One region of the Neomoorella thermoacetica genome, then DNA from elsewhere that is predicted to be linked to it. Evidence: riboswitches for the same ligand, from Rfam matches in the RefSeq annotation. Region 1 holds a riboswitch; each other region holds the start of a gene.
The links. Region 1 has a riboswitch for cyclic di-GMP ahead of MOTHE_RS02290 (stalk domain-containing protein). Riboswitches for the same ligand answer to the same signal wherever they lie in the genome.

Region 2: linked by a shared signal. The riboswitch ahead of MOTHE_RS12420 (HD-GYP domain-containing protein) and the one ahead of MOTHE_RS02290 (stalk domain-containing protein) in region 1 are both predicted to bind cyclic di-GMP.
Region 3: linked by a shared signal. The riboswitch ahead of flgB (flagellar basal body rod protein FlgB) and the one ahead of MOTHE_RS02290 (stalk domain-containing protein) in region 1 are both predicted to bind cyclic di-GMP.
Region 4: linked by a shared signal. The riboswitch ahead of MOTHE_RS01570 (ATP-binding protein) and the one ahead of MOTHE_RS02290 (stalk domain-containing protein) in region 1 are both predicted to bind cyclic di-GMP.

What each region holds. Positions count from the first base shown of each region.
Region 1 is NZ_CP012369.1:454,972-462,568, reverse strand. It holds gene clpX (ATP-dependent Clp protease ATP-binding subunit ClpX) at 1-103, opposite strand, end outside; gene clpP (ATP-dependent Clp endopeptidase proteolytic subunit ClpP) at 124-723, opposite strand; gene tig (trigger factor) at 765-2,105, opposite strand; tRNA gene MOTHE_RS02310 (tRNA-Gly) at 2,291-2,365, opposite strand; gene MOTHE_RS02305 (DUF190 domain-containing protein) at 2,427-2,798, opposite strand; gene crcB (fluoride efflux transporter CrcB) at 2,814-3,182, opposite strand; gene crcB (fluoride efflux transporter CrcB) at 3,182-3,616, opposite strand; gene MOTHE_RS02290 (stalk domain-containing protein) at 4,171-5,067, opposite strand; cyclic di-GMP riboswitch class I at 5,151-5,238, opposite strand; gene MOTHE_RS02285 (hypothetical protein) at 5,388-5,750, shown strand; gene MOTHE_RS02280 (CBS domain-containing protein) at 5,750-6,622, shown strand; gene MOTHE_RS12685 (hypothetical protein) at 6,626-6,916, opposite strand; tRNA gene MOTHE_RS02275 (tRNA-Leu) at 6,887-6,971, opposite strand; tRNA gene MOTHE_RS02270 (tRNA-Lys) at 6,979-7,054, opposite strand; tRNA gene MOTHE_RS02265 (tRNA-Gln) at 7,062-7,137, opposite strand; tRNA gene MOTHE_RS02260 (tRNA-His) at 7,150-7,226, opposite strand; tRNA gene MOTHE_RS02255 (tRNA-Arg) at 7,239-7,315, opposite strand; tRNA gene MOTHE_RS02250 (tRNA-Gly) at 7,321-7,394, opposite strand; gene MOTHE_RS02245 (XTP/dITP diphosphatase) at 7,538-7,597, opposite strand, start outside.
Region 2 is NZ_CP012369.1:2,495,675-2,503,271, reverse strand. It holds gene MOTHE_RS12455 (branched-chain amino acid ABC transporter permease) at 1-40, shown strand, start outside; gene MOTHE_RS12450 (ABC transporter ATP-binding protein) at 21-815, shown strand; gene MOTHE_RS12445 (ABC transporter ATP-binding protein) at 790-1,497, shown strand; tRNA gene MOTHE_RS13205 (tRNA-Sec) at 1,597-1,696, shown strand; gene MOTHE_RS12440 (MTH1187 family thiamine-binding protein) at 1,840-2,154, shown strand; gene MOTHE_RS12435 (DUF1858 domain-containing protein) at 2,412-2,597, shown strand; gene MOTHE_RS12430 (HD-GYP domain-containing protein) at 2,846-4,048, shown strand; gene pnpS (two-component system histidine kinase PnpS) at 4,065-5,534, shown strand; gene MOTHE_RS14345 (AbrB/MazE/SpoVT family DNA-binding domain-containing protein) at 5,482-5,862, shown strand; cyclic di-GMP riboswitch class I at 5,905-5,993, shown strand; gene MOTHE_RS12420 (HD-GYP domain-containing protein) at 6,053-6,664, shown strand; gene MOTHE_RS12415 (phosphatase) at 7,430-7,597, shown strand, end outside.
Region 3 is NZ_CP012369.1:699,691-707,287, reverse strand. It holds gene fliJ (flagellar export protein FliJ) at 63-497, opposite strand; gene fliI (flagellar protein export ATPase FliI) at 576-1,886, opposite strand; gene MOTHE_RS03490 (FliH/SctL family protein) at 1,883-2,641, opposite strand; gene fliG (flagellar motor switch protein FliG) at 2,631-3,641, opposite strand; gene fliF (flagellar basal-body MS-ring/collar protein FliF) at 3,653-5,227, opposite strand; gene fliE (flagellar hook-basal body complex protein FliE) at 5,326-5,634, opposite strand; gene flgC (flagellar basal body rod protein FlgC) at 5,886-6,323, opposite strand; gene flgB (flagellar basal body rod protein FlgB) at 6,383-6,781, opposite strand; cyclic di-GMP riboswitch class I at 6,948-7,045, opposite strand; gene MOTHE_RS03460 (AbrB/MazE/SpoVT family DNA-binding domain-containing protein) at 7,287-7,490, opposite strand; gene MOTHE_RS03455 (hypothetical protein) at 7,544-7,597, opposite strand, start outside.
Region 4 is NZ_CP012369.1:302,818-310,414, forward strand. It holds gene MOTHE_RS01540 (methyl-accepting chemotaxis protein) at 1-179, shown strand, start outside; gene MOTHE_RS01545 (methyltetrahydrofolate cobalamin methyltransferase) at 334-1,095, shown strand; gene istB (IS21-like element helper ATPase IstB) at 1,204-1,962, opposite strand; gene istA (IS21 family transposase) at 1,959-3,446, opposite strand; gene MOTHE_RS01560 (uroporphyrinogen decarboxylase family protein) at 3,713-4,882, shown strand; gene MOTHE_RS13560 (hypothetical protein) at 4,902-5,075, shown strand; gene MOTHE_RS01565 (cobalamin B12-binding domain-containing protein) at 5,120-5,743, shown strand; cyclic di-GMP riboswitch class I at 6,218-6,303, shown strand; gene MOTHE_RS01570 (ATP-binding protein) at 6,472-7,590, shown strand.

The DNA.
Region 1 (7,597 bases):
AGATATATACACCCGGGCCAGCAACCAGTTTCTTGACCTGGTCCTGGAGTTTCCCGCAGAAGGAACACTTCAACTGGCCTTTGTCATCGGTGTATTTGTACATTTTCTTCACCTCGCTGTCCCTTATTTAGCGGGCAACTCGCGCTTGGTGATCACCTCATCGATTAAACCATACTCCCGGGCTTCCCTGGCTGTCATAAAGTGATCCCGGTCGGTATCCCTGGCGATCTGTTCCAGGGGTTTACCGGTTATCTCACTTAAAATACGGTTCAAGTTGTCCCGTATGGCCAGAATCCTCTTGGCGTGGATCTCGATATCCACGGCCTGACCCTGGGTACCACCCATGGGCTGGTGAATCATGATTTCGCTGTTGGGGAGGGCAAAACGCTTGCCCTTGGCCCCTGCCGCCAGGAGGAAGGCACCCATACTGGCCGCCAGGCCGACGCAGATTGTGGAAACGTCGGGCCGGATATACTGCATGGTGTCAAAGATGGCCATGCCTGCCGAAATCGATCCCCCGGGGCTGTTTATATAAAGGTGAATATCCTTGTCGGGATCCTCGGCCTCCAGAAAAAGCATCTGGGCAATGACCAGGTTGGCTACATGATCGTCAATGGCACTCCCCAGGAAAATGATCCTGTCCTTCAATAGGCGGGAATAGATATCATAAGCCCGTTCGCCCCTGCTGGTCTGCTCGACAACCATTGGTACCAGAACTGACACTGCCAACACACCTCCACGTTAAAATCGTTCAGAGATCACAGTTAAGCCGGCGTAGCTTCCGCTGTTTCTGCTGTTTCCCCTGCCGCGCCCTGTTCCCGGGGCGGTACGGGCTTGCTGTGCTCTACCAGAAAATCTATGGTCTTTTTAATCATTATATCGTATTTCAGGACGGACAAGTCGCCCAAATTCTTCCGTACAGTATCCGGATCTTGCCGGAAAATCCTGGCCATCCTCTCGATTTCGGCATCAATCTCTTCCTGGCTGGGCTGGATATTTTCAGCTTTGGCAATAGCTTCCAGAACCAGTTCCGTTTTTACGTCCCTTTCGGCCCCGGGCCGGAATTCTTTTTCTAAATCACCAATAGTCTTGTCAGTGTTCTTTAAGAACTCCTCCAGGGTCATCTTCTGGGCCTGTAGGTTGCGCTCAAGTTCCCGGATCCGGGCATCGATACGCCGTTCCACCATAACTTCCGGGAGTTCCACCGTGGCCGCAGCGACAGCCTTTTCCACCACGGCCTGCCGAACTGCGGCTTCAACTCGCTGTTTCTGGCTTTCCTCCAGGCGCCGGCGGATATCCTGGCGCAGGTCCGCCAGGGTCTCGCACTCGCTCACATCTTTGGCAAACTCATCATCAAGGGGAGCCAGTTTCTTACGTTTTATCCCCCGCACGGTGACCTGGAAAACGGCTTCTTTACCGGCCAGATCCTTTTCGTGGTAGTCGGAAGGGAAAGTGACATTAACGGTGCGTTCTTCATTTACCCTGGCACCAACCAGTTGCTCCTCAAAACCGGTTATAAAGGTGCCTGAACCCAGCTCCAGGGGGTAGTTGTTCCCTTCCATTCCCGGGTAAGGCTGGCCGTCCACGGTGCCCTTGAAGTCAATGGTAACAATATCACCGGCTGCTGCCGGTTCGTCCTCGATTACCTCCAGCTCGGCATAACGCTCCTGCAGCCGCTTCAGGTAAGCATCGATATCGGCTTCTGTTACCTCTACTTCCTGGCGTTCCACCTCCAGGCCGGTGTAGGGACCAAGCTGGACTTCCGGTTTAACCTCCACCCTGGCTTTAAAAACCAGGGGTTCTCCATCTTCTACTTTAACTATCTCAACCTCCGGCCGGTCGATGGGTTCCAGCTGGTGTTCGGCCACAGCTTCTTCATAAGCCGGAGGAATAACAATCTCCGCTGCCTCGTTATAAATAGGCTCCTTGCCAATATATTGCTCCAGGATAAAGCGAGGGGCTTTGCCCTTCCTGAATCCTGGAATATTGACCTGCTTTACCAGTCGACGATATGCCTGGTCTATAGCCTTCTGGACTCTGGGGGCTTCAACTTCTACTTCCAGGAGTACCTGGTTTTTATCCAGTTTTTCTACGGCAGCCTTCATCTACTTATTTGCTCCTCCCTACTCCCGACTACTGGACGCCATTCATTATGACCATCCGTTTGTCTAAAAATACCTTCAGGATTTATTTCGCCGTGCCTGAAGCTTTTCCTGCTAAAATAATAAAAAATAGCCTGTGAAAGAGTACCTCGGACGGGTCAGGTCCGAGGTACTAATAAGCAAAAATATGGAGCGGAAGACGGGATTTGAACCCGCGGCCCTCGCCTTGGCAAGGCGATGCTCTACCACTGAGCTACTTCCGCCCGTTATTCGGTACCATCACGGCTTTCCGTAGCGATATATTAGCAAAAACCCCTGGCCCTGTCAAGCTCTCCTCCCCGGGCCGGGGCTATTTTCCTTGTTGCTGGCAGTTCCGGCAGAGGAGATGATTTCCACATCCGCCAGGGTAATCAAGCCCTGCTGGACCATCTCCCGGACCCGGGGCAACACGGCGTTTATCTTTTCGGGGCTGTCCACTGCCTCAACAAGAACCGGCAGATCGGCGGAGAGCTCCAGGAGGCGTGAGGCATACAGCTGCTTACGCTTGCCATATCCCTCGATACCACGGACTACAGTAACCCCAGCCAGGCCGGCGGCCTTTAATTCGAGAACCAGAGCATGGTAAAGGGCCATACCCTGCCACTTCATACCCTCCCCCAGATAAACCGTCAAACGCTTGGCCCTCGTGCCGGTCATACCCATCCCTCCAGCCTAAAATAAACTCCCTGCCGCCAGCCAGCCCAGCCAGGCCAGGAGCAAGCCTCCCAGAATGCTCCCCAGGCTGTAGGCCAGGGCCCGTTTACCCTCGCCATCGCCAATCATGGTGACGGTTTCATAGGTGAAGGTTGAAAAGGTAGTATAGGCTCCCACAAACCCTGTCCCCAAGGCCAGGGTCACGTTAGCCGGTAACCTTCCCTGGGGCAGGGCCAGGAGCAGGCCTAGCAGAAAGGCTCCGCTTAAGTTGACGAACAGGGTACCCAGGGGCCAGGTACCCCGGACGCGATTTCCCAGCCAGCGACTTAGCAGGAAACGGGCCAGGGTCCCGGCAATCCCGCCACAGCCTACATAGAGCCAGGCCATTACTCCTCCCCATCCTCCCTGGTTATTATACTACTCAATGCTTTTGAAGATAAGGGCAGGCGCGCTAAAAAAATACCGGTTTGCATACAGATAAGTCCCCCGGCCAGGGAAGCGAAGAGGTAAAGGAGGGCCAGGGGAATTTTTTCTCCCTGGAGCAGGTGGAGGGTTTCCACACTGAAGGTGGAAAAGGTGGTGAAGGCACCGAGCATCCCTGTAGTAAGCCCCAGGCGCAATTCCGGGCCCATGACCAGTCGTTCCAGGGTATAGGTCAGGATAAAGCCCATGGCCAGGCAACCGCCCAGGTTAATGATCCAGGTAGCCAGGGGAAAGGAACCTGGCCAGAGACGGTTGATAAAACTAGCCAGGAAATAACGGCCGACAGCGCCACAAAATCCTCCTACGGCAAGGTAAAGGTAGAGCATGGTGAATATCATTCCTCCCATGGCGGCAAAAAATAAACCCCTACCCCGGGGAAACTTTACCCCCCCGCGTAGGGGTCATCACTGCACCAGCGCAGATTTAAAGGGAACCCCATCCCTTGGGTATTAACCTTTTGCTAGAGTGATTCTATTCCACACTGGCGGCCATTTTCCTGCCGTATATCACCTACCGCCGTCGCTATAGCGACAAAAAACTCCCGGGCCGCCCGACCGATACCTGCCTGCTCATCAATCATGGCCGCCGTTTCCTCCGTAACCTCAACAGCTGCGCCAATGTCTCTATTTATCCCTGTAAAAAAAATCCCGGATATATCCGGGTGTGGTAGGGTATATATTTTAAAGGAGGTCAGAGGGCTTTGCTCAAGGTTTATGATAGCACGCGGTCGTTATAAACGTATTAAGCCACCTTTAAAATTAAATTAATTTTACACCGGCAAGCAATTTAACTTTATGTAGAAATCATAGCCTGCCCCGGTGGGTGTGTGGGCCGCGGCTAGCCTATCTTCGGTAAAAAACCCTGCTTTTTAGAGCAGGGTTTTGGTTACCACTTAAGCGGCAGGTATTGAGGAGGTAGTTGTAGTTGGCGCAGGGATGGAAGGAGGAGAGGTCGTGGTAGTGCTGGCTGTGTTGCCGGCTGTGGACACAGTGTCCGTACCTGCTGGAACTTCTGTAGCAGTCGGGCTGGTGCTCGGTGACGTTGCCGGAGTCGTGGAGGTCGCCTCTCCCTCGCCTTCTTCAACATCAATGTCGCCAGTGGCGTCATTATAATTTACTTTTTCTTTAAATACTTCACTCAAGAACCTCAAGGGCACAAAAGTACGGTTGCTGATTAATAGAGCTGGCACATCCAAATTTATTTTTGTGCCATTAACGGTTACTTCCGCGCTGCCGGGGATAAGTACTACCGTAACTCCATTTTTGGCTATAGTCACGGCATTTGTTGCCTCATCCCAGTTAACAGTTGCGCCCAGACCTTCCGTAACCGCTCTGACAGGGATCAGGGTGCGGCCGGCTTTAATCACTGGCGGCACATCAAAATTAATTTCTTTATTTTTAACCCGGATTCGGCCCTGGAATTTTTCCAATCCAGCGTGTTGGGCTTCTTCACGTACCTGGATTTCTTCCCTTTGCCGCACCTCTTTTTTCAACTGTTGCTCAGAATGGTGAGAATCATTTTCCTGGGATTCTCCCTTGGCTTCCCGTTCCTGTTCGTTTAATCCATTTTCTTCTTCAATGTTTGCTTCTCCTTGTTCTCCCCTTTCTTGATCTTTCAATTCATCTCCTAATTGACTATCTTCTTCATGATTATTCCCCGTTCCCGACGCCATTACATACTTACCGGCCCCATGGTCACTGTTACCATTGCCCGGGCGGGCATAAGCCATCCCCGCCGGCAGAAGCAGGCTCGCTATGGCCAGCATACTGATTAATTTTTTGTACTTCATCCTGCATACCCCCTATAAAATTTTAAGACAACCCGCAAAAACCGTAGTTGCCCCTAATTGCCAGCAATATTCAAATTGGCTTATCCGGCAACCCGGCTGCCATGGCCTGTTGAGGCTTTAGGCCCGTGGCTTTGCGCCCCCGCCTTTCGGTCAGGTTCGCCTTTAGCGGTTTTCACAAATATTTATCGTCACTTTTAACTATTTTTTAACTGTCAGGGTGGTTGACTTTGAAAAATTAATATCAAACCCCATGGGCAAATTTAGTAAAAAAGGGTATAATAAATGATGTGTGTTTAGGCAAGAAAGGAGGACCGCTTTTTATGGCCCAGGAAACTTCCTCCTCGCGAGAACCGCTACGTAAAGCCGATGTAAACATAAAATTATCTGAATTTGAAATCCCCCCCATGCAGGACATCTTGTTCGTTGGTAAAAAAGCACCTATCGGTCCCGAAGCCGTAAGGCGTATGGTAGATGCAGTTTCGCCGGAACAATATGAGATAGTACGCCTAAACCATGAGACTTTCGAAGCCGTAGTAGTAAAAAAATCTTTATTAAGGCTTCTCCCTAAAGAAAAGCTTCTCCCAGTAGTAATCGAAGAAAGTAACCGCATCGCCGACGATAAAATGGTGCTTAAGGCCCAGATAAATATTACCATCCAGGTCAGCAGGACGGTGGATTTGTAGTGCCCACGGTAAAAAGCCTTATAAGCGAGAAGCTTTATACAATTGACCCGTTAGCAAGCGTCGGTCGGGCGGCCGCTATTATAGAACGCTATGGTATAGGCAGCCTCCCGGTAGTAGAAGAGGGAAAACTGGTAGGCATTATCACTTCCAGGGATGTCAGGAGGTTTCACCCAAACCGGCTGGTTGCCGATGCCATGACGAGAAAAGTGATCACCATATCACCAACAGCTTCCCTGACAGAAGCACAAAAATTAATGGTCAAGAATAAGATTGAGCGTCTGGTAGTTACCTCGGAAAGCAACATTGTTGGTATAATTACCTACGCCCAGATCATGCTGGAATTGGGCAAATATACCGATAGCCTTACGGGTTTAAACAAAGCCGAAATCTTTTATGAAAAAGCCCTGGAGTTATTAAGACGAGGCCAGGAGATAGCAATAATCTTTCTGGATTTGGATAACTTTGGGGGTATTAATAAAGAATACGGCCATATTTATGGTGACAATGTCCTGCGCCAGGCCACTATAATCTTAAAAAATTTAATTAACATGAATGAGGATACCCTGTGCCGCTATGCCGGCGATGAATTTGCTATTGTTACCACCAGGTCCCTGGCTGCAGCAGAAAAATTAGCCCGGCAAATTGTCACGGCCTTCGCCAACGAAAATTGGCCCGGTAAAATAAAGGTCACCATCTCTGCTGGCGTAGCCGGAGGCCGTCGCTCAAAAATACGCGAATGTGGTAAAGACAGCAGCTATATCGTCAAAAACCTGGTCAATATGGCCAGCCTGGCTTCAACCAAAGCCAAAAGACTGAAAAAACCGGTAGTAGTAGTTGAGGCCGTTGAATTTAAAGAAACAGCATGCATGTAGCGCCTACCATGTCCATCCCTTCATGAAAAATGCGGCAGTTAGCCGGATTAGGCTAAAAATTCTATATTTAACCCGCGCGGCAATCGGCTGCAATTCTTGCACCAGGATGGTCACCCCGCCAGCCGAAAGCGGCGATTTTTTCCATAGCCGCGTTCCGCTCTTCGCTGCCGGCCGATTCTTTTGAGCGCCCCTCCTTTTCCCTTTCCAGTGATACAGCAAAAAAATCCGGGCTTCAAACCCGGAAAACCTTGAAATATCTATATTTGGTGCGGGCGAGAGGACTTGAACCTCCACGGGTTAACCCCACCAGATCCTAAGTCTGGCGCGTCTGCCATTCCGCCACGCCCGCAAAAAAATGGTGAGCCATCGGGGAGTCGAACCCCGGACACCCTGATTAAAAGTCAGGTGCTCTACCTGCTGAGCTAATGGCTCACGCTATTGGCTGGGGCGGCTGGATTCGAACCAGCGGAATGACGGATCCAAAGTCCGTTGCCTTACCGCTTGGCTACGCCCCAATATAAATAAAATGGGGTGGGAGATGGGACTCGAACCCACGACCCCCAGGGCCACAACCTGGTGCTCTAACCAACTGAGCTACACCCACCATGTCTTTTTCTGGCGCGCCTGGCAGGATTCGAACCTGCGGCACGGGGCTTAGAAGGCCGCTGCTCTATCCAGCTGAGCTACAGGCGCCTGTTTGGAGCGGGTGATGGGAATCGAACCCACGTAGCCAGCTTGGAAGGCTGGAGCTCTACCATTGAGCTACACCCGCAGGCAAATTCTATTTTACCACAAAAACGTTTCCCCGTCAAAAATAATTTTTGCTGAACCACCATGAAAAAAGCATTATTTATTATAATTGACCGGCCTGCTCCTGGCAAGACCCTTTTTGCTGGCGGCAGGCCGGCATGGAGGCTATTTTGCCGGCCAGAGCCGCCTCAAGATAGGCCACATCTTCTTTACAGCCCGGGCACG
Region 2 (7,597 bases), 490 kb from region 1:
AAAGAAACGAGGTGCAGTCAGTGGCCCTGCTGGTAACTAGGGATTTAACCATTTCCTTTGGCGGCCTGACGGCGGTAGCCAATGTGGACCTGTCCCTGGAAACGGGGGAATTGGTGGGCCTTATCGGGCCCAATGGTGCCGGGAAAACGACGATTTTTAATCTCCTGACGGGGGTTTATCGCCCTACCAGGGGAGAGATTATTTTTGACGATCGGAGCCTGGTAGGTTTGAAACCCTACCAGATTACCCGCAGGGGAATTGCCAGGACCTTCCAAAATATTCGCCTCTTTAACGATTTAAGTGTCCTGGATAACGTGTGGATAGCCTATCACTCCCATGCCCGCTACGGGGTCACCAGCGCTATTCTGCGCCTGCCCTCCTTTCACCATGGCGAAGGGGAGATACTAGCGGAAAGTGAAAAACTGTTGGAGATCTTTAAACTGGCTCCCTACCGTAACGAAAAGGCCAGGAACCTTCCCTATGGTGAACAGCGCCGCCTGGAAATAGCCCGCGCCCTGGCGGCAAAGCCTAAACTGCTTCTCCTCGATGAACCTGCCGCCGGAATGAACCCCCAGGAGACCAGGGAGCTAATGGAGTTGATTAACTGGGTACGGCAAGAATTCGGGTTGACCTTTCTTTTAATTGAACACGATATGTCCCTGGTCATGGGCATCTGTGAACGGATTTATGTCCTGGATTACGGCAAGGTGATTGCCGAAGGGCCGCCGGAAGCTATCCGTAATAATGAACTGGTTATCGAAGCCTACCTGGGCCGGGAGGTGAATGGCAATGCTCCTCAAGGTAGAGAATCTTGACGTTTATTACGGCGCTATCCATGCCCTGAAGGGTATTTCCCTGGAGGTCAACGAGGGCGAGATAGTCACCCTCATCGGGGCCAACGGTGCCGGAAAAAGCACCACATTAAATACCATTTGCGGATTGTTACGCCCCCGCAGCGGTAGAATCACCTTCCAGGGGCAGGCCCTGAACGGTTTATCGGCGCCAGCCATTGTTAAACTTGGTATCTCCCAGGTACCAGAGGGACGACGGATTTTCCCCAATTTAACTGTTAAGGAAAACCTGGAACTGGGTGCCTACCTGCGCCGGGACCGGGAGGGTATACGCAGAAGCATGCAGGATGTTTTCCGGCGCTTTCCTCGCCTGGAGGAACGCCAGAAACAGATGGCCGGTACCCTGAGCGGCGGTGAACAGCAAATGCTGGCCATTGGCCGCGCCCTCATGTCCCGGCCCAAATTAATGCTCCTGGATGAGCCCTCCATGGGACTGGCCCCCCTCCTGGTTCAGGAGATCTTTAATATTATTAAGGAAATTAACCAGCAAGGAACGACCATCTTGCTGGTTGAGCAAAACGCCAATATGGCCCTGAGCGTGGCCCACCGGGGCTATGTCCTGGAAACGGGGCGAATCACCCTTCAGGGTAAAGCAGCTGAACTGGCCGTCAATGCGGCGGTAAAGAAGGCTTATCTGGGCGGATAAGTGTACTCCACCGGGGTTAGGGGGCATTGGGCTTACTGCAGGGGTTATCCTGGGGGAGCGGTACCTTGACTGGGTATGCTGACGATTGTATAATGTCCTGGGGGTGGATCGGGCCTGGTGGCTTGCCTGGACTTCAAATCCAGTTGGCGCGCGGGCTAACCCCGGGCGCGGTGGGTTCGATTCCCACACACTCCCGCCAGAAATATAGCTGCCGGTAAAGGCCGTACTGTTCTCCAGGAACAGGGCGGTCTTTTATTTGTACCCTGGGCGGAGACGGCAGGGTTTTCTTGCCTGATAGAGTATTTATTTATTGCACGCTTTTTAAGAGGAGGTCATGCCAGGATGGCCATTCTGGAAGTAGTTATAGCTCCCTTGGGTACAGGCAGTACCAGCATCAGCCCGTATGTAGCCGACGTCCACAAAGTCCTTAAGGAGACGTCGGGAATCAAGTACCAGTTGACACCCATGGGTACCATTATTGAAGGGGAACCGGATGTCTTATTTCCCCTTTTGCAGCGCTTGCACGAAGTACCTTTTGCCAGGGGTGCCCGGCGGTCCATGACCATTATTCGCATCGATGATCGCCGCGACAAGGAATTGACTATGGAAGGCAAGCTCAAATCGGTGGAAGAAAAACTGGCGTTAGCATCATCGTGATAGAAAAGCTGGAGGAGAAGGCGAAAAAGTTCGGCGGTCCTTGGACATTTTGGCTATTTTAAGCCGGGTCGCAATAAAATTTGGGAGATATTTCCTGACAACCGGCGCGCTATTCTTTACAAAAGGGTAGTTACCGTTTATAATGAATACCATAGATAAAAGTGTTAAGGAGACGGATTAACAAATCCCACCTCCGACTTTTCACTTTGGCATTTTATATGGAGGAGGTGAAACCCTTGGCCACTATTACCAAGGAAATGAGCATCACGGAGGTAGTGAGTAAATACCCCCAGACAGTACCGGTTTTCATGGAACACGGGATGGGCTGCCTGGGTTGTGCCGCGGCGCGCTTTGAGAACATTGAGCAGGGAGCCTTGGCCCACGGCATTGACGTAGATGGCCTGATTGCCGACCTGAATAAAGTAGCTAACAAGGCTGAATAAAGGCTGGACAATGCTATAGGGAATCGCTCTTTATTTAACATAAAGGGCGATTTTTTTATAAAGAGAAATCCGCCTCCGCCGGGAAGAAACCCAGGGCAGGAAATATCAGTTTTTACAAGAGTTATATTTGAAGGAGCCAATGGTGGCGGCCGTCCGCCGTCAACGAAGGAATGCAAATTCCTGGCTGGCATATCTTTGTAAAGCACATGCAAGGCCGGCCATAGAAAGAGCTAAGGAGTGGAAAACCGATGGGTTGCCCGCCGGATCGATCCTTTTGTGAGCTGGTGGTAGCACTATCAACAATCCTTGATATCGAGGAAGAAACCAAACTCTATCATGCCTGGCGGGTAGCCCTGGTAGCCCAGGAACTGGCCCGGAGGGTCATCCCCGACGAGGCGACCCTGGTGTTTTATGGTGGGCTGCTCCACGATATAGGCGCCATGGGGCTGGATGACCACTTGGTTCATCTGGCCCTCCAGCGTGGTAGCAGAAATAATCCCGAGGTCGTAAACCACCCCCTGCGGGGGGCGGATATGGTGGCAGCCATTCCGGGTCTTGGGGAAAAGGTTGCGGCCATGATCCGGGACCATCATGAGCGCTGGAATGGCTCCGGGTACCCCCGGGGTATTGCCGGGAATCATATCGTCACGGGAGCTATGCTCCTGGGACTGGCCGATGAACTGGACCTGGTCCTGCGGGTCCATCCGGGTACTTCTTGGGCCAGGCTGAGGGAGACCCTGAACCGCAGGGTTCAGGGTGGGTTTCCGCCGGAACTACTGGCTATCCTGGATAAAATGATGAATGGTCCCTTGTACGCCGAAATTGCCACCAATACGGCCCTGGAATTAAAGATGTTTAAGGTGATTTTGGACCTGCCGCCTATTAATTTCCAGGTACCCGATCCGATGAAGATCACTATCGATCTCTTCGCCCGGATAATTGACGCCAAACATGCCTATACTGCCGGCCATTCCCACCGGGTAGCTGCTTATGCTTTAAACCTGGCCCGCTGCCTCGGATATAATGATGCTAAATTGCGGCGTCTGGAGATCGCCGGCCTCCTCCACGATTTCGGCAAAATCGCCGTTCCCCGCGCTATTCTGGATAAACGGGGCCGGCTCAACAGCGAAGAATTAAAAGTGGTACGCCGCCACCCGGCCTGGACGATAGAACTCCTGGAGGGGGTGACTAGCCTCAAGGATATTGCCCGGGACGCCGGCCTGCATCACGAACGTTATGATGGTAAAGGATATCCCTATGGCCTCCATGATGGTGAAATTCCCTTGGGGGCCAGGATCATCGCCGTGGCCGATGCCTTTGACGCCATGACTTCTAACCGGCCCTATCAGCCTACCCGTACGCCGGAAGAGGCTTTAAAAATCCTGGCAGGGGGGGCCGGCACTCAGTTTGACCCGGAGGTGACAGCAGTTGCCTCCTGCCTGCTAGCCTGACAGGGGGGACGGGATTATGCATTCACTACGCTGGAAGATTACCCTAAACTTTTTGACCCTCCTTTTCTTCACTCTGTTGGGGGCCTATCTCTACTTACACCAGGCTATCTTGAAGGCCATGGGATTACCATGGTTACCCCCCTTCCGGGCCGGGTTCCTGGCTGCCAGGTTAGAGGGACAACTGCTGGCCGTCATGATCCTAGTTTTGATTATAATGGGCATTGGCACCTTTATCCTGGCCCGGGGGATTATAACCCCCCTGACGGCCCTCCTGCCCCTGACCCGCAGGATTGCCGCCGGTGACCTGGAACAGCGGGTAGAGATCCAGAGTGACGATGAGGTGGGTTTATTAAGCCATCATCTAAATATCATGGTGGAAACTCTACGCAATAATTTCCGGGAAATAGCAGACGAGCGCAATAAAATGAAGGCTATCCTGGCCAGTATAACCGACGGCCTGGTAGCTGTTGACCAGGTGGGCCGGGTTATAATGCTCAATCCGGCGGCAGAGAAGATGTTCGGTAAAAAGGGGGCAGAGGTCGAGCACAAGTATCTCCTCAAGGTTGTCCGTAACCATGAAATCGATGCCATGGTAAAGGAGATCCTGGCCAGTGGCCTGCCCCTGGAGAATGAGGTCCGGCTCTTCCCGACTACCAGTCAGTTATTCAGAATCTATGGTACGCCCATCACCAGCGAACAGGGACGAATAATCGGGGCCGTGCTCACCATCCGGGATATTACCGACATCCGCCGCCTGGAGCAGATGCGGACGGAGTTTGTGGCCAACGTCTCCCATGAATTACGTACCCCCCTGACCTCAATCCGGGGCTTTGTTGAGACTCTGCTGGAGGGGGCCCTTGAAGACCCGGAGGTCAGCCGGCGCTTCCTGGGAATTATCAACCATGAAGCCCAGCGATTGCAGCAATTAATCGAAGACCTTCTCTCCCTGTCACGACTGGAGAGCCAACCAAAGCGACAGGATGCTGGGCGTGCGGACCTGGCGGCCACCTTGGACCGGGTCCTCACTACTATTAACCAGTTAGCAAGGGAGAAAGGAGTCGCCCTGGAGAAGGAGATACCGGCGGAGATACCGGAGTTGGCCATCAGTGAGAGCTATCTGAACCAAGTGCTCCTTAATCTGATTGATAATGGCATTAAGTATACCCCCGCCAGTGGCAGGGTAACTATACGTGCTGCCCGGTTAGGGGAATTAGTTCAGGTAGAGGTGGCAGATACCGGCATAGGCATCCCCCCCGAGAGCCTTCCCCGCGTATTTGAACGATTCTACCGGGTAGATAAGGCGCGTTCCCGGGAGATGGGAGGCACCGGTCTGGGCCTGGCTATCGTCAAGCATATAGTCGAGTCCCATGGTGGCAGTATCAGTGTGACCAGCAGGCCGGGCCAGGGCAGCCATTTCTTCTTTACCCTCCCCATTGCCGCTGAGGAAGGGGGGCGAAGCAATTACCAGGAAGAACCGGGCACCTGACCGTAAAACTCCTGGTGGCAACAGACGCATAGTTGATTGCAAAGGGCGGGTAACTCTACCTGCTAAATTAAGGCAGCAACTGGATCTATACCCTGGCGCAGAAATTGAGTTTTTGGCCGGCGAAGATGGTAAATGGTACGTCAGGAGGGTTGACATTCAATCTAACTGTCGTTGCTGTGGCCGCCAGGTAAACCTTGTAACTATCAGGAAGGATACCATGTGCCGTGAGTGCGCTGAGAAGTATTACCGGGCCCTGGGAAAAAAGCTGGGCTTGGGTAATGTGGGAAAGGGTGGGAATTTGGATAATAAAAGAGGAAACAAGCGATAGATGTCGAAGTAAAGGTTAAAAATAATAATTTTGAACCAGAGCTGCTCAAAAGGGTAAACCCATCGAAAGGTGGGGACACAAAGCCATGGGTCTAAGGTCCTTAAAAGGGCTATGATCGCCAGGCTGCCGGCTCCAGGAAGCGGCCTAGTCTTGTTGAGGAGCAAGGCTTTTTTTATTACCGGATTTAGCAGTGCTGGGAGAGGATGACTATGGTTTGGAATGGCAGGCGATACATAACTGGTTGGGTCGGCTGGCGGCCCATTCTCCTTTTACCTATCGCCATTCCCTGGGCGTTGCTAGCCTGGCATTGAACCTGGCCCGGATCTATGGGATGGACCAGGGAGAGTGCCAGGCTATTTATGCCGGGGCTTTGCTCCATGATGTCGGCAAGATTACTATAACCAATGCGCTGCTTATGAAAAAAGGTCCTTTAACCCGGGAGGAATGGCTGGTAATCAAAAATCACCCCCGGGCCGGGGTAGAGTTGCTGACAGCTTCAGGTATTAGCCCTGGTATTCTGGAATTTGTTGCCTATCACCACGAACGCTGGGATGGTGGAGGATATAATGGTTTAAAGGGGCCGGATATTCCCCTGGGGGCCAGGATTATCGCCCTGGCCGATGCCTTTGAGGCCATGACCTCCCAACGACCCTACCAGCAAATTCGTACGTTGCCAAATGCCCTAGCGGAAGTCGAAAATAACGCCGGGACCCAGTTTGACCCGGGACTGGTACCCGTATTCTTTACAATGATCCACAAGCTAATGAAAACAGCCTCCTCCCTGCCACTAATCAGACCATGAAAATTAATCTAACCTTAACACGGTAATTATTGATTTTTAACAGTAATGAGTTATACTATCAATAGAGGGAATACCTGATACCCTCCAAGCAGGTGTCCTCTGACCTCCTTAATATATATACCTTTAGCCCAGATTTTCTGGGCCACTTTTTTAGCTAAAAATGGAGGCCGCTCCGAGGGAGCAGCCTCCATTTTACAAAGCCGACCAGGACCTTAACGCCGGCTACTGCAGCTACCTGCATAGCCCACGGCAACCTTGCGGCTACCATAGACCATTACGATAACTACAATAACCTTTGCTCGATGGTCATAAATACCTGAGAAGCCCGCAGAGATCTCTCGACCTCGACGAACCTCGAGCTTTTTTGTCAAAAGCCTGCGGCACCTATAACCATCTTAGCTCGACCAGCAACTATCTTTGCCGACCTGACATTAATCCCTGCAGACCAACGCCAAGCCGTGACGAACAGCTACTGATCTGCCCGCCGGCTGACCAGTAAGCCTTTCGACCTGCTGGTTACCTTTGGCCGAAAATTACCAAACCCGTTTTAGACCCGGTAATTTTCTGGACTCGGTCCCGGCCGACCCTGTTGTTTCTATTATATCCATTCAGGAGAATATTATTTAAGTGGGTTCAATTTTTTTATTAACCATTGAAGGATAACTTATCCAGGGTTAAATTAAACCTACAGCAAAAGGGTTTTAATATTGGGTTAATAACTTATTGCTATAATAAATAAGAGCAATAAGAAGGGAGTTGCAAAAAATGCTGTTTGAAGCCGATCTCCACACCCATACTGTTGCCAGCGGTCATGCCTATAGTACCGTTAAAGAACTGGCCGAGGCAGCCGAGAAACGTGGCTTAAAGATGATCGCCATTACGGATCATGGCCTGAAGATGCCCGGCGGTCCCCATGAGTACCACTTTGGTAAC
Region 3 (7,597 bases), 240 kb from region 1:
GCACCTCCTTTCAACGAAGGATGTCTAAAGAATTGACGGCTATTTTTAAAGAAGATGGCCGCCTATTCAAATGTGCGGCGGTAAAAGCGGCTGCCGGCAGCCTCGTCCACCTGCTTTTGCTCCTCCCGGGCCAGGTTGTACTTATAGTCCTGGAACTGGCGTTCCCTCAGCCGGTCCAGGACTTTGCGCTCCTGCATGGCCGCCTGGACTTTCTCCCGCCCCTCGGTGACCACGCGGCTCGCCCGGGCGACCTCTTCCTGCTGGCAGGCGATGCGGCCGTCCAGGGCTTCCAGGTAAGCCGCTTTCTGGATGAGTTCTTCCACCGCTACGGCGCCCTCAATTGCCGGAGCACCGGCGCGCAGGCTTCGGTAACGCTCTAGACTAGCCTCGGCTTCTGCCTGGCGCCTGCGAGACTCGGCCAGTTGGAGCTTAAGCTGCTTCTCAAGGGATAATTTATAGGAATGGACTTTTTCCAGGGAAAAGTGAAAACCAGCCATAGGCGATCCCTTTCATTTGCAGGATGATGGCGAGGGTTGCTGCCCCCGGCCCCGCCCGGTGCTGCCGGGCGCCAAGGGCTAGGCTAAAATTCCCGCCAGGGCCGCCAGGGTATCCTGGAAAGCAAAGTATTCATCCTTCCCCTGGCGCAGGAACGACTGGATGGCCTCATGGTATTTCAGGGCCGCGTCCACCCGGGGGTTGGAACCCGCCTGGTAGGCGCCGATCTCAATTAAATCGGCCGCCTCCTGGTAGGCCGCCAGGAGATCCCGCAGCTTGCCGGCCTGCTCCTGTTGCTCCCGGGAGGTGATCTCAGGCATTAGACGGCTGATGCTCTGGAGGACGTCGATGGCCGGGTAGTGGTTCGCAGCCGCCAGGCGCCGGGAGAGGACGATGTGGCCGTCCAGGAGGCCGCGGACGGTGTCGGCCACCGGCTCGTTCATATCGTCGCCCTCCACCAGAACCGTGTAAAGGCCGGTGATGGAACCCCGCTCGCCGTTGCCGGCCCTCTCCACCAGCTTCGGCAGGGAGGCAAAAACCGAGGGGGTGTAACCCCTGGTTGTCGGCGGCTCCCCTATGGCCAGGCCCACCTCCCTCTGGGCGATGGCGAACCGGGTCAGGGAGTCCATCATCAGGAGGACGTTTTTCCCCTGGTCGCGGAAGTACTCGGCAATGGCCGTGGCCGTAAAAGCACCCTTAATCCGCACCAGGGCCGGCTGGTCGGAGGTGGCGGCCACTACGATGGAGCGGGCCAGGCCCTCCGGCCCCAGGTCGCCTTCGATAAAGTCCCGCACCTCCCGGCCGCGCTCGCCGATGAGGGCGATGACGTTGATGTCAGCGGTGCTGTGGCGGGCGATCATCCCCAGGAGGGTGCTCTTACCAACGCCGCTGCCGGCAAAGATGCCGACCCGCTGGCCGCAGCCGCAGGTCAAAAGGGCGTCGATGGCTTTGACCCCCGTAGCCAGGACTTCCTTGATCCGGCGCCGGCTCAGGGGGTTGGGCGGCCGGTTGTTGACCGGCTGGGGGTCGCCGCTCACCAGGACGGTGCCGTCCAGGGACCGGCCCAGGCCGTCCAAGACGCGGCCCAGCAGTTCCTCCCCCACCCTGATGTAATGGCCGCGGCCTGTGGCTATGACCCGGCAGCCGGGGCCAATGCCCTCCAGCTCCCCCAGGGGCATGAGGAGGGTCACTTCTTCCCGGAAGCCGACCACCTCGGCGACGATGGGGCCGGAGCCGTTGTTATAGATCCGGCAGAGTTCGCCGATAGCCGCCTTCAGCCCCCGGGCTTCGATGGTCAGGCCCGTCACCCTGGTGACCTTGCCGCCCCGGCGCCAGAGGGTGGCGCCGGCCAGGCGCTGGCGGTAAGATGTCAGGTCAGGAGCCAGACTCATGGCCGGCCGCCTCCGCGGAGGATTTTTTTCACTTCTTCCAGCTGGGTATCAACGCTGGCGTCGATAAAACCGTTTTCCGTCTCAATGCGGCAGCCGCCGGTTTTAAACCCCGGATCGGCAACGACCTGCAGCCGTGCCTCCGGCGCCGCCTCGGCCAGGAGTTCCTCCCGGTGCTGGCGGATGATTGCCGCCGCTTCCGGGGAGGCGTAGATTATGTAGTGCTGGCCTTCGGCCACCTGGCGGATGGCCTGGCGGGCTATGCCCAGGACCACTTCCGGTCGCTGTTCCACCTCCTGGCCGATCACCCGGGTGGCGATAGTTAAGGCCAGGTCGAGAATCTCCCCTTCGGCGGCGGTGATGGTCTCCCGGTAAGCCTGCCGTGCCTCCTCCAGGACCCGGCGAGCTTCCTCGCGGATGGCCGCAGCTTCCCGGCGGATAGCCTCACCTTCCTCCTCAGCCCGGGCCAGTCCCTCCCGGTAGCCCTGCTCTTCGCCGGCTGCCCTCCCCTCGGCCAGGACCCGCTCCCGTTCTTCCAGGGCCTCCTTCTTAATAACCTCTGCTTCCTGCCGGGCCGCCGCGATAATGGCTGCAGCCTCTTCCCGGGCGGCAGCCACCGCCGCCCGGGCCGCGGGGTTTACGTCGCCATCTTCCTGGGGGACACAAGCTTCTCCCACCGGTACCAGCCGTAGGGGCCGCGGGGGGATTACCCTTTCCTCCCGGGCCGGCTTGACTTCCTTCAGCACTCTAGACCACAATGGCGTCTTCGCCTCCCCGGGCAATGATAATCTCGCCGGCCTCGTCTAAACGGCGGATAATCTGGACGATACGCTGCTGGGCTTCTTCCACATCTCGCAGGCGAGCCGGGCCCATGTACTCGATATCCTCCTTGAGCATTTCGCCGGCGCGCTTGGAAAGGTTGCGGTAGATGCGGTTGGCCACGTCTTCGCTGGCCGCCTTGAGGGCGAGGGCCAGGTCTTTGAGATCGACTTCCCGCAGTACCCGGCGGATGGAGTTATCATCCAGGGTGAGGATGTCTTCAAAGACAAACATCCGCTTGCGGATCTCGTCGGCCAGTTCGGGGTCGTCTTGCTCCAGGGATTCCAGGATGGTCCGTTCCGTGCCGCGGTCGGCCCGGTTCAGGATGTCCACCAGACTTTTGATCCCGCCGGCAACGGCAAAGTCCTGGTCCACCAGGGAAGAAAGGCGCTGTTCCAGGATGCTCTCCAGCTCGCGCACCGTTTCCGGCGAAGCCCGCTCCATGAGGGCGATCCTCTTGGCCACGTCGGCCTGCAGCTGGTCCGGCAGGGCTCCCAAGATCACCGCCGCCTGCTCCGGTTCCAGGTAAGCCAGGATCAGGGCGATGGTCTGGGGGTGCTCATTATAAATGAAATTGACCAGCTGCTTGGGATCGGCCTTGCGGATCATGTTAAAAGGCCGGATCTTAGAAGTTGCCAGGAGCTTTTTGATAATCTCCGCCGCCCGGGCCGGCCCCACGGTTTTCTCCAGGACGTCGCGGGCGTACTTGATGCCCCCCTGAAGCATAAACTGCTTGGCATCATTAAGTTCCAGGAACTCGTCGATTATCTGCTGCTTGGTTGTCGGGTCGACCGCAGGGGTGTTGGCAATCTGGTAGGTGATGCGCTCGATATCTTCCGGGGCCATCTGCTTGAGAATTAAGGACGACAGCTCCGGGCCCACGGCAATCAAAAAGATAGCCGCCTTTTCCAGACCTGTGAGGGCCTTCTGCTTTGCCAACCAACCCACCTCTAATCTTCTGCCAGCCAGGCCTTCAGCAGTAAAGCCGCATCCTCCGGCCGCTGGCGGATGATCTCCTGCAGTTGCTCCAGTTTAGCCTTGCGCTGGGCTTCCTGGCGCTGCTTCTCCAGGTCCGCCGGTTCCACCGGTTCTACCGGTTCCACTACCAGGGGTTCTACCGGCACGCCGGCCGGCAGGGCCGCGGCAGCCATCTGTTCTTCCAGGGCCGCCTGCCGACGGCGCCGCAGGATAAGAACGATCAGGGTCACCAGCAGGGCCAGGGACACCAGCCCCACGCCTCCCCACAGGAGGTACTGGCGCAGCCTCTGCTGGCGCTGCTGCTGGGCGGCCATGTCGGCCGCCATTTGCTGCTGCAGGGAGTTGTCAAAGGCCAGGCTGGTAACGGTGATCTGATCGCCCCGGGCCGGCTGGTAGCCCACCGCGGCGCTGACGATCTGCTGGATCTGGTTGTTTAAGGCCGCGTTCACCGGGCCGTTAACGGCTACCGCGGTGGAAAGCCGCCGGACCTGCCCGGGAGCCACTATGGTGTGGGTATCGGTTTTATCCAGCTCGTAGTTGTGGACGGTATCGCTCGTGTTATAGTTTCCGTTGGCGGGGTTTACGGCCGGATAACCCGGCCCGTTGTTACCTGCCGTCCCCGCCACACCGCCGGCTCCGCCGTTAGAAGTGCCCTGCTCGGTTTTAATCTCCTCGCTTCTAAGCGCCCCCTGCTTGCCCCAGGTGGTCTGGTTGATTTCCTGCTGGTCGAAGTTGAGGTCCGCCGTCACCATGGCCACGGCCTTCCCCGGCCCCAAAATCTGGGTCAGCATACTCTGGAGGCGCTGCTCCAGGTCCTTTTCGAACTGCCGCTTGATCTCCATCTGGGTCTGCTGCTTCTGGCTTAAGGGGGCGTTCGCACTGTCGGCAACGCCGTCACTCAAGACGTTGCCGTACATATCGATGACGCGGATGTTTTCCAGCTTCAGCCCGGGGACGCTGGCGGCAATCAGCTCCATGATGCCCTTGACCTGTTCCGGTTTCAGCCGCGCCAGGGGCTTGAGCTTTAAAACCACGGCCGCCGACGGCGGCTGCTGCTGTTGCAGGAAAACACTGGGCTGGGGGATGACCAGGTGCACCCGGGCGTCTTCCACCTCGTCCAGGGTAACGATGGTCCGCCGCAGTTCCTCCTGCAGGGCACGCTGATAATCCAGGTTACGCTCAAAGTCGGTCATACCCAGCTTGTTCTGGTCGAAAAGCTCAAAACCCTGGCCGTTGTTCAGGACACCGGCGCTGGCCAGGTCCAGGCGTAACTGGTAGATCTGGTCTTTGGGTACCTCGATGGTGGTACCGTCACCCGTCAGGCGGTAGGGAACCTTCATCTCCTTCAATTTTGCCGTAACCGCCGCGGCGTCCTGCTGCTGCATGTTGGTGAAAAGGGGCGCGTATTGGGGCCTCACCAGCCACTGGACCAGGAAACCCGCCGCCAGCAAGGCGGCCAGGGTTACCGCTACCAGGGCCGAACGCCGCCCCGGAGTCAATCCCTGCCAAAAACTCTTTGCTTTGCCAAATATATCTTTAACCTTCATTAATAAGCTCCCTGAAGGTGGTATGGTTTCCTTCTCAAACTGCCGGGTATGTCTTGGAAGTTACTATGAAGTTACTATTTAGTTCTCAATCAAGTAGTTTATATTTGCATGCGGGAAATTTCCTGATAGGCTTCGACGGCTTTATTACGCACCTGCATGGCCAGCTGCAGGGAGAGGTTAGCCTCCTCCAGGGCCAGCATGACCTGGTGGACATCCTCCACCTTACCGGCAAAATATTCCTGGGTGAGAGCGTCGGCCTGCTGCTGCAGGTTATTGAGTTCATCCAGCTTTTGCCGCAGGAGATTGCCGAAGGATTGGGCCACGGCATCCGTCCCCCCGGTTTGGGAAACCGGCCGGGTCTCCTGAAGGGGTGCCGGCATTAAAAGGGATACGGGTGTAAGGAGCATTGGGAACATACCCTCCTCGAATTATCCTTGCGGGCCCGGCTGGTAGCCGCGAAACAGGCTCGCTGCCCATACCTGCCTGTTAGCCGGCGGCCGGGCTCGCATGCAGTGCGCCATTTAAGGTGTAACTATCTAGATGGCATCGCCTGCCGGTGGTCTGCCGGAGTGATATGGATTCATCCAGGCAGCACTGCCGGCAGGGACCCGCCCACGGTCCCGGGCCGGTGATCTTTGTGGCCATCCAGCCTGGTAGCCTAACGGCCGATCTCCAGGGCCTTCAAGGTCATGGCCTTGGCGGCGTTCAAGACCGTCACATTGGCTTCATAAGCCCGCGAGGCGGTGATCATGTCGACCATTTCGTTGACGATATTGATGTTGGGTAAATGAACATAATCATTGGCGTCGGCGTCCGGATGGGACGGATCGTAGACCAGGCGCGGCGGGGAATTATCCTCGACAATGGCAGCTACTTCTACCCCGGCGCCGGGAGCCCGGGACGAAGGCCGCCCGGGTAGCTGCCCCATAGCTTCCTGCAATCTCTCGGCGAACACAGGCACTTCGCGACGGTAGGGACCGCCCCGGGGCGTGCGGGTGGTATTGATATTGGCCAGGTTGTTGGCGATAATATCCAGGCGCAGGCGTTCCGCCGTGAGGCCGGAGGCACTGATGGCCAGGGCCGGTAGCAGTTCCAACCTTTTATCCCTCCCTGATTTCCCCTTGTTTCCCTTACCTGCAGGCCGGATCCAGCCGCCTAACGTCTACCCTCGTTGATCACGTAGCGCAACATGGCCAGGCGGGTGTTGAGCTGCTGGACAGCAACGTTAAAGTTCAGGCTATTTTGGGCCAGGTCAACCATCTCGCGGTCGATATCGACATTGTTGCCGTCCTGGCGCATGGTGGTGCTGGTATCCCTGCTTACCTGGGGAGCGAGCTCCAGGCCGGATGGAGGCAGATGGTAGGGGTTGGTACGATACAGGGGCAAGCCCGGCTCGAGCCCCAGGGCCCGGCTGAGCTGGTCCTCAAAGGAGACCTGGTAGCGCTTAAAGCCGGGAGTATTGACATTGGCGATATTGTGGGCGATGGTCCTCTGGCGCAGGGTGGCCGTGTCCAGGGCCTTCTCCAGGACGTACATGGTCGGCGTCAGGAACACCCAATTCTCACCCTATTCCCTGAAAAATCGATGCTATTCTCCAACAGTTACCACTTTATCACTTTCGTGGTAATCTTGGTATCGGACAAAAGGCCCAATTGCCCCGGGACTAAAGTCCCATGCCTAAAAATAAAGGCCCTCTTCCGGGCATAACAATTTAACCGGTTACGGTAGCCTGGCAGCCATAGCCCGGTCTGTATCTACCAGGCCTTAGACCCATGGCTTTGCGCGCATCCCCTTTCGGAGAGCTTGCCTTTGACGCCCGGAGTAAGAAAGTTTTACCTTGGTTGCTTTCGGTATTTATTCAACACGTTTTGGCAAATTCTTGCAGGTGGAGAGAAATTTAACCAAAAAATAATGAGCCGTCTATGGAGAAACGGCTCTTTCATGCAATCAATACAGCCATTGGCCCTGCCTCGACAGGACCCACCAATTTATCGCCCTTGCCACTTAGAAAGCAAAGTAACCAGGATACGCTGCCTGTTGGCTAAAAACGTCAGGACTTCTACTTGATTAAACTCATCCTGGCCTGCTGGTACCTTCCTTCCCCGTAGCTTTCCAGCTGCAGGCGCCGCAGGATGACCATATCCCCCTGTACTTCCACAGCCACGTGATCGCCCGTTTCCCATCCCAGCTGCTGCCGTATTTCTTTCGGGATAACTACCTGCCCCCGGCTTGATAATTTTGTTATTTCAACCTGCTTGCTCATTGTCTTCCTTCCCCCCACCTATCCCTGCCCCTGTTCTCTACCTAAAACTTAACTTATAACCGCCGGTCAAGGCAGCGGGGCAGCATAGTTTTATTTTCCCGCCGGTA
Region 4 (7,597 bases), 150 kb from region 1:
AATCTATCAACTGGTCATTTAGACCGTGGTTTCAGGCCGCGATAAAGGGGGAGTCTTACATAGGGAAACCTTATATAACTCAGGCGACTAACAGGTTGGCTGTACCCATTTCATGCCCCATTAAAAATGAAAAAGGGGAAGTTTTAGGGGTGTTAGCAGCAAATATTGCCGAAGATTAGAAGGCCAGCCAGGTTAGTGCCACCTGAAAAACTCAGGGCAAAAGCCTTAACTTCTCAAAAACCGGATAATTATTTTATAAACCAGGAGGAGTTACCGTAAATTCCTCATTTTCCGTAGAAACGCCTGAAACCAAATACATGGAGGGTGCAGGAAATGTTAATCATCGGTGAAAAACTAAATAGCGCGATCCCCAGTGTCCGTCAAATCATTAATGACAAAAACGCCGCGGCCGTGCAGGACCTGGCCCGGAGGCAGGCGGAAGCGGGAGCGGACTACCTGGATCTAAATACCGCCCACTGTGACGAAGTGGCCGATATGGAGTGGCTTGTGCGTACAGTGCAAGAAGTAACCGATGTACCTTTATGCATTGATAGCACAGCAGGGGAGGCAATAAAAAAGGGTCTGGAGACCGTCAAGGGCGATAAGAGCAAGGTGATAATCAACTCCATATCCATGGAAAAAAAGCGTCTGGAAGAAGTATTGCCACTTGTACTCGAATACCAGTGCCCGGTAATCGGCCTGACGGTGGACGACAATGGTATCCCGAAAACGGCTGAAGAAAGGATCAAGATAACTGAGGGACTGATAGAGACCCTGAGCAGGAAGAATTATGATTTGAGCAACCTGTATATCGATCCGCTGGTTCTCCCCCTGGCCGTAAACCACACCAATGCGGTGATGTTTTTCCAGTGCCTGAGGGATATCAAGAGGTTATTTAAAGTGAAGACAGTATCCGGTTTAAGCAACATCTCGTTTAACATGCCGAAGAGGAAGCTCATCAACCGTTACTTCCTGACAATATGTATGGCGAGCGGCATGGACGCGGCCATTCTCGATCCGTTGGATGGAAAAATCATGACCGCAGTCACCACCACCGATTTATTGCTGGGTAACGACCGTTTCGGAAAGTGTTGATTGTCAATAGAATTGACCCACTATGTGCAAATAAAATTGACCCACTGGGGAACAAAAATAATAAGCTGCAAGTCATGCGCTAAAGGGAATGAAGGTGTAGCCTCCGATTTAACGGTCGTTGGCTGCTTTCAGTTTACCCTTGAGCCGGTAGCTAGTGCCGTTAATATAGAAAATGCGGGCATGATGCACAAGCCGGTCAATTATGGCCGCGGCTACCACCTGGTCGGAAAATATCTCCCCCCATTCGTTGAAGTTGTAGTTGCTGGTCAGGATAATACTCCCCTTCTCGTAACGCATGGAGACCAAGCGGAAGAGAAGATTGGCCTGTTCTTTAGTTACAGGCATGTAGCCGAGTTCGTCGATGATTAGAAGGTTTAGCCGGGAGTAACCCAATAGCTTGTCAAGGAGACTGCCGTCTTTGGCGCTCAAAAGTAGTTCTTCCAGTAGTTTCTGAGCCGTAATAAACACTACCCGGTATTTGGCCATGCAGGCCTTGATACCTAAGGCTACTGATAGATGGGTCTTGCCGACCCCGGGCGGCCCCAGGAAGATGATATTCTCCTTTTTCTCCACGAAATCCAGGGAGCTTAAAGAGATAATTTCTTTTTCCCGGATTGAGGGTTGAAAGCTAAAGTCAAATTCCTCCAGGGTTTTGATAAAGGGGAAACGCGCTTTATTGATTTTCGTCTTGACCGTGCCTTCGTTTTTCCTTTTTAACTCCTCTTCGAAGAGAAGGGAGAGGTATTCGGTATAAGAAAGGTTGTTTTGCGAGGCTTTTTCTGTTATCTCCTGGTAATGGGCAAGCATCCCCTTTAGTTTTAAGGCCTGCATCTGGCTTTCCAGGTAAGCGGTTAATTTGTTGCTCATGATACTGCCGCCACCTCGCTCTCCTTTAGGGCATAACAGGAGAGGTCCCGTTTGATTTTACCTGGCGGCATATTGACACTTGCCGGGTCACAGGCACAAGAAAGCGGAGCGATTTCCTTGCGCTCTAAAAGCCTTTTTACGCTGTTTTTGTGATAAGAACCGATTTTCAGGCATTCTTTGATGGCTGCTATGATATCTTCTGGGGTATATATCTCCTGATAGCTTAAGATTTCCGCCAGGTGCCAGTACAGGTTGGCGCCATTTTTATCACGCAGGCCTTCCAGATACCTTTGGCCATCCTCGCCAAAGGCGCTGGTGAACTTCTCCACCAGGGCCGAGCGTAGCTTCAGTTTCTTTTCCTGGTATTGACGGTTGATGGTTTCGTGTTCGGGGTGAAGGGGACGGGCGGTTTGTTTTTTAAGGTCAAGGTCAAACTCCGCTAAAAGCGCACCTTCCTCGTCATATACCTTTAAGCGCCGGCCGTAGATGTTTTCGACCCACACCCTCCTTAAGCAGTAGCGCATGGGTACGGGGTAGAGATTGCCGTCATGGGATATATAGCCGTCATTGCTCACCTTCCGGGGTTCTTTATGGTGTAATAAGGCCGGTTCGACAGCCGGTATTTTAACAAGGCACCCTTTTTCCTCGGCAAACATTTCTTCCGGCGGCCGGCCTAAGGTGCTGTGGGGCCTTTTGTTGTAGGCTTCCTGGAACTCGGAAAGCTTTACAGCGAATTCGTTTAAGTTCCCCACCTCCAGGCCCCGCAGCAGGTGTTCCTGGACATAGTAAAAGGGGCGTTCTACCTTTCCCTTGGTCCGGGCACGGTAGTTGGCGCAAGGACAGGGCTCAATGCCATACAGCCCGCAGAATTTTAAAAACTCGTCATTATACCGGACAATACCGTCCTTCTGGTGGGTGATAACCATTTGCTTGCCGTTGTCTATCACCAACTCCGGGGCATAACCGCCGAAGAAGTCAATGGCTTCAATCAGAACCCGGATCACATCGGCGGTGGTGATGCTTAAAGAGAAGGTGTAGAATTTCATCCGGCTGTAGGATAAGACCACTTCGTGGAGATATATTTTCACGAGCTTCCCGTCAACTGGTAGCGTCCACACCTTCCAATCGTACTGCATCTGTTTACCTGGGCCTGTTTCCACCCGGGTGGTGGCTAATTTAGCGGTCCTGTCATCTTCCTTGATGGCCCTAAGATAACGGTGGACGCTGGCCAGGGAGCCTTGATAGCCCTTATCTTTCAGTTCTTTGTAAATCCTTGTGCCGATATATCCTTTGGCAAGCATAACCTTTATTTCTTCCAGAAACTTGTCCAGTTCTTTGGTATACTCCCTGGCTTTAAACTGGGGAGGGCCGGCTTCTTTAAGGTACTTCCTGACGGTATTCCTGGACACCCCAACATCCCTTGCTATTTGCCTGATGCCGACCCCTTGAGCGTGCAGTGCCTTGATGCGCTGCCATTTGTACATGCTGACCACCTCTTTTTCCTCCCCCTCTCAGGGGAGATTTTATCACAAGGTGGGTCAGTTTTATTTGACGATCCTGGGTCAATTCTATTTTACGATCTACAGGAAAGAACTTTTTAAAGGCATATCGTAAAGATTTGTTAGCGGATTAAAGTAATAAGAAGTTAAAGGGTGAGGTAATACGGTTAGGTAAGAAGAAAAGAAAAAAGGACCGGAGGAGCACTCCATGAGGTGGACGTCATATAAGCAAGGAGAGGGAATGAGAGAGTATGAGTAAGGAAAAGCTTTATCAGGAGAGACTGCAGCGTTACATCACAGCCATGGAATGTGGCAAACCGGATAAAGTTCCTATAGCTTTCTCAGTTGGTGAATGGGCTGTCAAGTACACCGGCAGTACTCTTGAAGAAGTATATTACAACCTTGACAAATCAATTGAAATAACTTGTGAAGTAGTACAGGACCTCGATTTTGACATTTTCGGAGGTGGTCCCACCTTATGGTGGCCACCAATGTTCGATGCCATGGGTTCGAAATTGTATAAGTTCCCGGGTATTCATTTAGAGGAGAACTCGCAATTCCAGTATATGGAAGAAGAGTACATGAAACCGGAAGACTATGATGATTTTATTGCCAATCCTACTGAATGGCTGGCAACTAAATATTTGCCTCGTATTAGTGAGGAGTTTGCCAGGCCAGGCTCATACCGAGCCACGGTAGCGCTAATTAAAAGCGCGGCTGCTTATGCCATAGCCAGCAATGTCATGGCTAAAGGGTGGGAAAAGTGGACGAAGGAACACGGCGTAGTACCTTCTACGAGCGGGTTTACCAAGGCGCCTTTCGATACCCTGGGTGACACTCTGCGGGGTATGAAAGGGATTTTGCTTGACATCCGCCGTCGACCCGAGAAAGTCCTGGCCGCGTGCGAAGCGATTATACCACATAATATAGCCTATGCCATGATTGGGGCTCGTGGAGATACCACTTTACCTTGTAAGGCAACCCTTCATCGAGGTGCCTACCCGTTCCTGAGCATGGAACATTGGGAAAAATTCTACTGGCCGTCTTTGAAGGCAGTTATCGAAGGTCTCTGGGCGCAAGGAAAGAGGATGTACTTCTTTGCTGAAGGAAATTGGACCCCGTATCTTGAGAAGATAGCTGAACTGCCGGATAAAAGTATTGTATTCATCATAGATACAACTGATGCCAAAAAAGCGAAAGAAATTCTCGGCGGTAAGTTCTGCCTGTGGGGTGGCGTTCCCACTACGCTTCTGACTTACGGCACGCCGGCACAAGTGAAGGATTGTGTGAAGCAGGCTATTGATGAACTGGCCTGTGACGGGGGCTTTGTCCTTGCACCTGGCGGAGCTGTTATGAGTGATGCCAAGCGGGAAAATATTTTTGCAATGATTGAAGCAGGACGAGAGTACGGCGTTTATTAACAAAGGGAAGGGGAAGTCAATGGCTGAAAATAAGGAGAAAACATTTGTTCCGGAAGCCGGTACTTGCGTGCCGTGGAAGGTTAAGAGGGAAGAGCTGGGGGAAATCCCCGGCAATGAGGAGATTGTAAAAAAAGAGTGGGAGAAACTCGAGGCCTTTGCCTACGCCTTTATCTGGTTCTGGGTACAGCGGTAGCCCGCAGAGATATTTAATTCTCTAGAATTAGGAGTGAGGTCTTTATGCTGACAGACACTTTATCAAAGGCAATGGCAGAACTAGAAGAAGAACAGGTACTCGCGCAGGTAAAAGAACGCCTGGGAGGGGGAGTCGCGCCCCTGGAGATTGTCAAAACCCTCCAGGAAGGCATGGTAGAAGTAGGCAACCGGTTTCAGTCGGGCGAGTATTTTCTGAGCGAATTAATAATGGCAGGCGAGATAATGAAGGGCGCCATGGATATTTTAGAACCACACCTGGGGGGAGAAAGTGGAGAACACAAAGGAACCATAGTGATCGGCACAGTGAAGGGAGATATCCACGACCTGGGCAAGAATATAGTCATCATGCTGTTAAAAGGGGCGGGGTATAAAGTAGTCGACCTGGGGGTGGATGTACCGAAAGAGAGGTTTGTTGAAGCCCTGCAGGAAACGAAGGCGCCCCTGGTAGGCATGAGCGTGCTCTTAACCAGTTGCCAGGAGGCGATGAAAGAAACCATCGAAGCGATCCGGGGTGCAGGTCTGGACACCAGGGTGGTTATTGGAGGCAACTATATAGACGAAACCGTGAAGAATTATGTAGGAGCGGACTATTATGCCACCACGGCTACCGATGGAGTAAAGGTGGCGGCGGAAGTGTTCGGAGCATAGTGTTAATGCACGGAAGGTTGGCAACGATAAGGAATGGGGCCTGAAAAATGGCCCCTATTCTTTATTCATGCCATTGGTTTACCCCGGGTTTTACTTTTACTTTGGTAATGTCTTTTTGTATAAAGAAGGAATCCCATAATGCGTGTCGAAATTTATTTTATCTAGTCTAGTAATTCTTGGTCAGAGGAGTACACTAGCAATGTCAAAGAAATTACAGATAAGCAATTACCAAAAGAACCATATTAACCCAACGGGGGGGTAATTTATGTAGTAAATGTAAAAAGATGGAAGCAATTTGGCTACCACTTATTGTTCTTTCCATAAACAATAATCCTACCTTATTTAACCCCTATTAAAACTTCTTCTCGCAAAGAACCCTTTCTGGTTTTGTTTCCCATAAAAAGGCTAAAAGAGCGATAAAAAACTAATTCTCCACCCCCTAGACTAAAAAATTTGCAAATCAGTAGAAGGCTTTAGTGTAAAAGGCAAACCACCTGAAAGGGTGGGACGCAAAGCCATGGGTCTACAGCCGTTACCGGTATGACTGCCAGGCTGCCGCTAGTAAAGTCTTGATTGATAGGTTTTTATAAAGGCAGCCTGGTTATGTTAAATGGCTGCCTTTTCTATTTTTATTCAGCCTCCGGGGGTTGACTGGCTTTTGGAGGTGATTGTTCTTTGAAAGCCCAGGGTTCCTAGCCTTAACACCGGCTTAAAGGGGGTGTTCTAGTATGCAACAATGTCGTCAGTGTAACCAGAAGACCCCGGAACGTTCTTGCCCTGATTGCGATTACTTTATGACCCCGGGCTCTTTGCGCCGGAAGCCCCCGTCACCTATAGGAATAAATCTGGTTGCAGCTGACGGGAGGCGTTATGACGGCCGTATCCTGGTCTTAAATATGATGGAGTTGGGATTAGAAACAGATGCCCCGGTACCCGGGAAATATCGTATTCACCTTCATCAGAACCTCAGCCTGGATGTGGCCGGGGTACCCACCAGAGGGAAGGGGAATATTCGCCTTTTTGATATCCTGACTGTTTACCGGGATCAGGAAACAGCTACCCGCCTTAGCAGTGACGAGTACGCTTTATTAACCGGAAGTACGGGGGACTTTATTGAACAAGTATCCCAGCTGGTCCCCGTCCACCTGCAGAAACTGGTAAAAGAGCGGTTACTTGCCGAAATCCAGAACTCTGAGATTTTGAAGGCTATGCAGATCGGCAGCGTGTTGCGCTATGAAAGGGGACGATTTCGCCATTTAGGGGGCCAGGCTGATCTAGAATTACCCCCGGAGGAAATAGAAAAATTGATACATAAGGCAATTCGCCAGGGTACCCACTGCCGGGAGCTCATTGTAAGTAGTGACGGGAAAAGGGTTTTTGACCTGCATGGGATCCCCCTGGATCCTTACTCCGGGGGCTTGCTGGCCTTCGATATTACGGAGATTATCCATAAAGAAAGGCAGATGCGCCGGCAGGAGATGCTTGCTTACCAGGAAGCCATTGCTGCTGTTACCAATGGCCGGTTGAGGCTCTCGACCCGGGCGGAGATTGCTTCATTACTTTCCCAGGGACATGAGCTGGCCAAGGGTGAAGTTCAGAAGGCTGCCGATGTTGCCCTGGCGCGGAGCAAGTTGCGCAGTATATTACCAGAGGTTTTTCGTGGTCGCCAGCACGGTATCTGCCTGGGCTTGACCGAAGCCTTAACTAATGCCTTAAAACACGCTGGCGGGGGTGAATGGGTAGCCAGGCAGGACGATGAAGTCCTGCGCGTAATTGTCCAGGACCACGGCCAGGGAATAAAACTAAAGGATCTACCCAAGGCAACCCCTCTTAAGCCCCGAAATTAGATTGGAC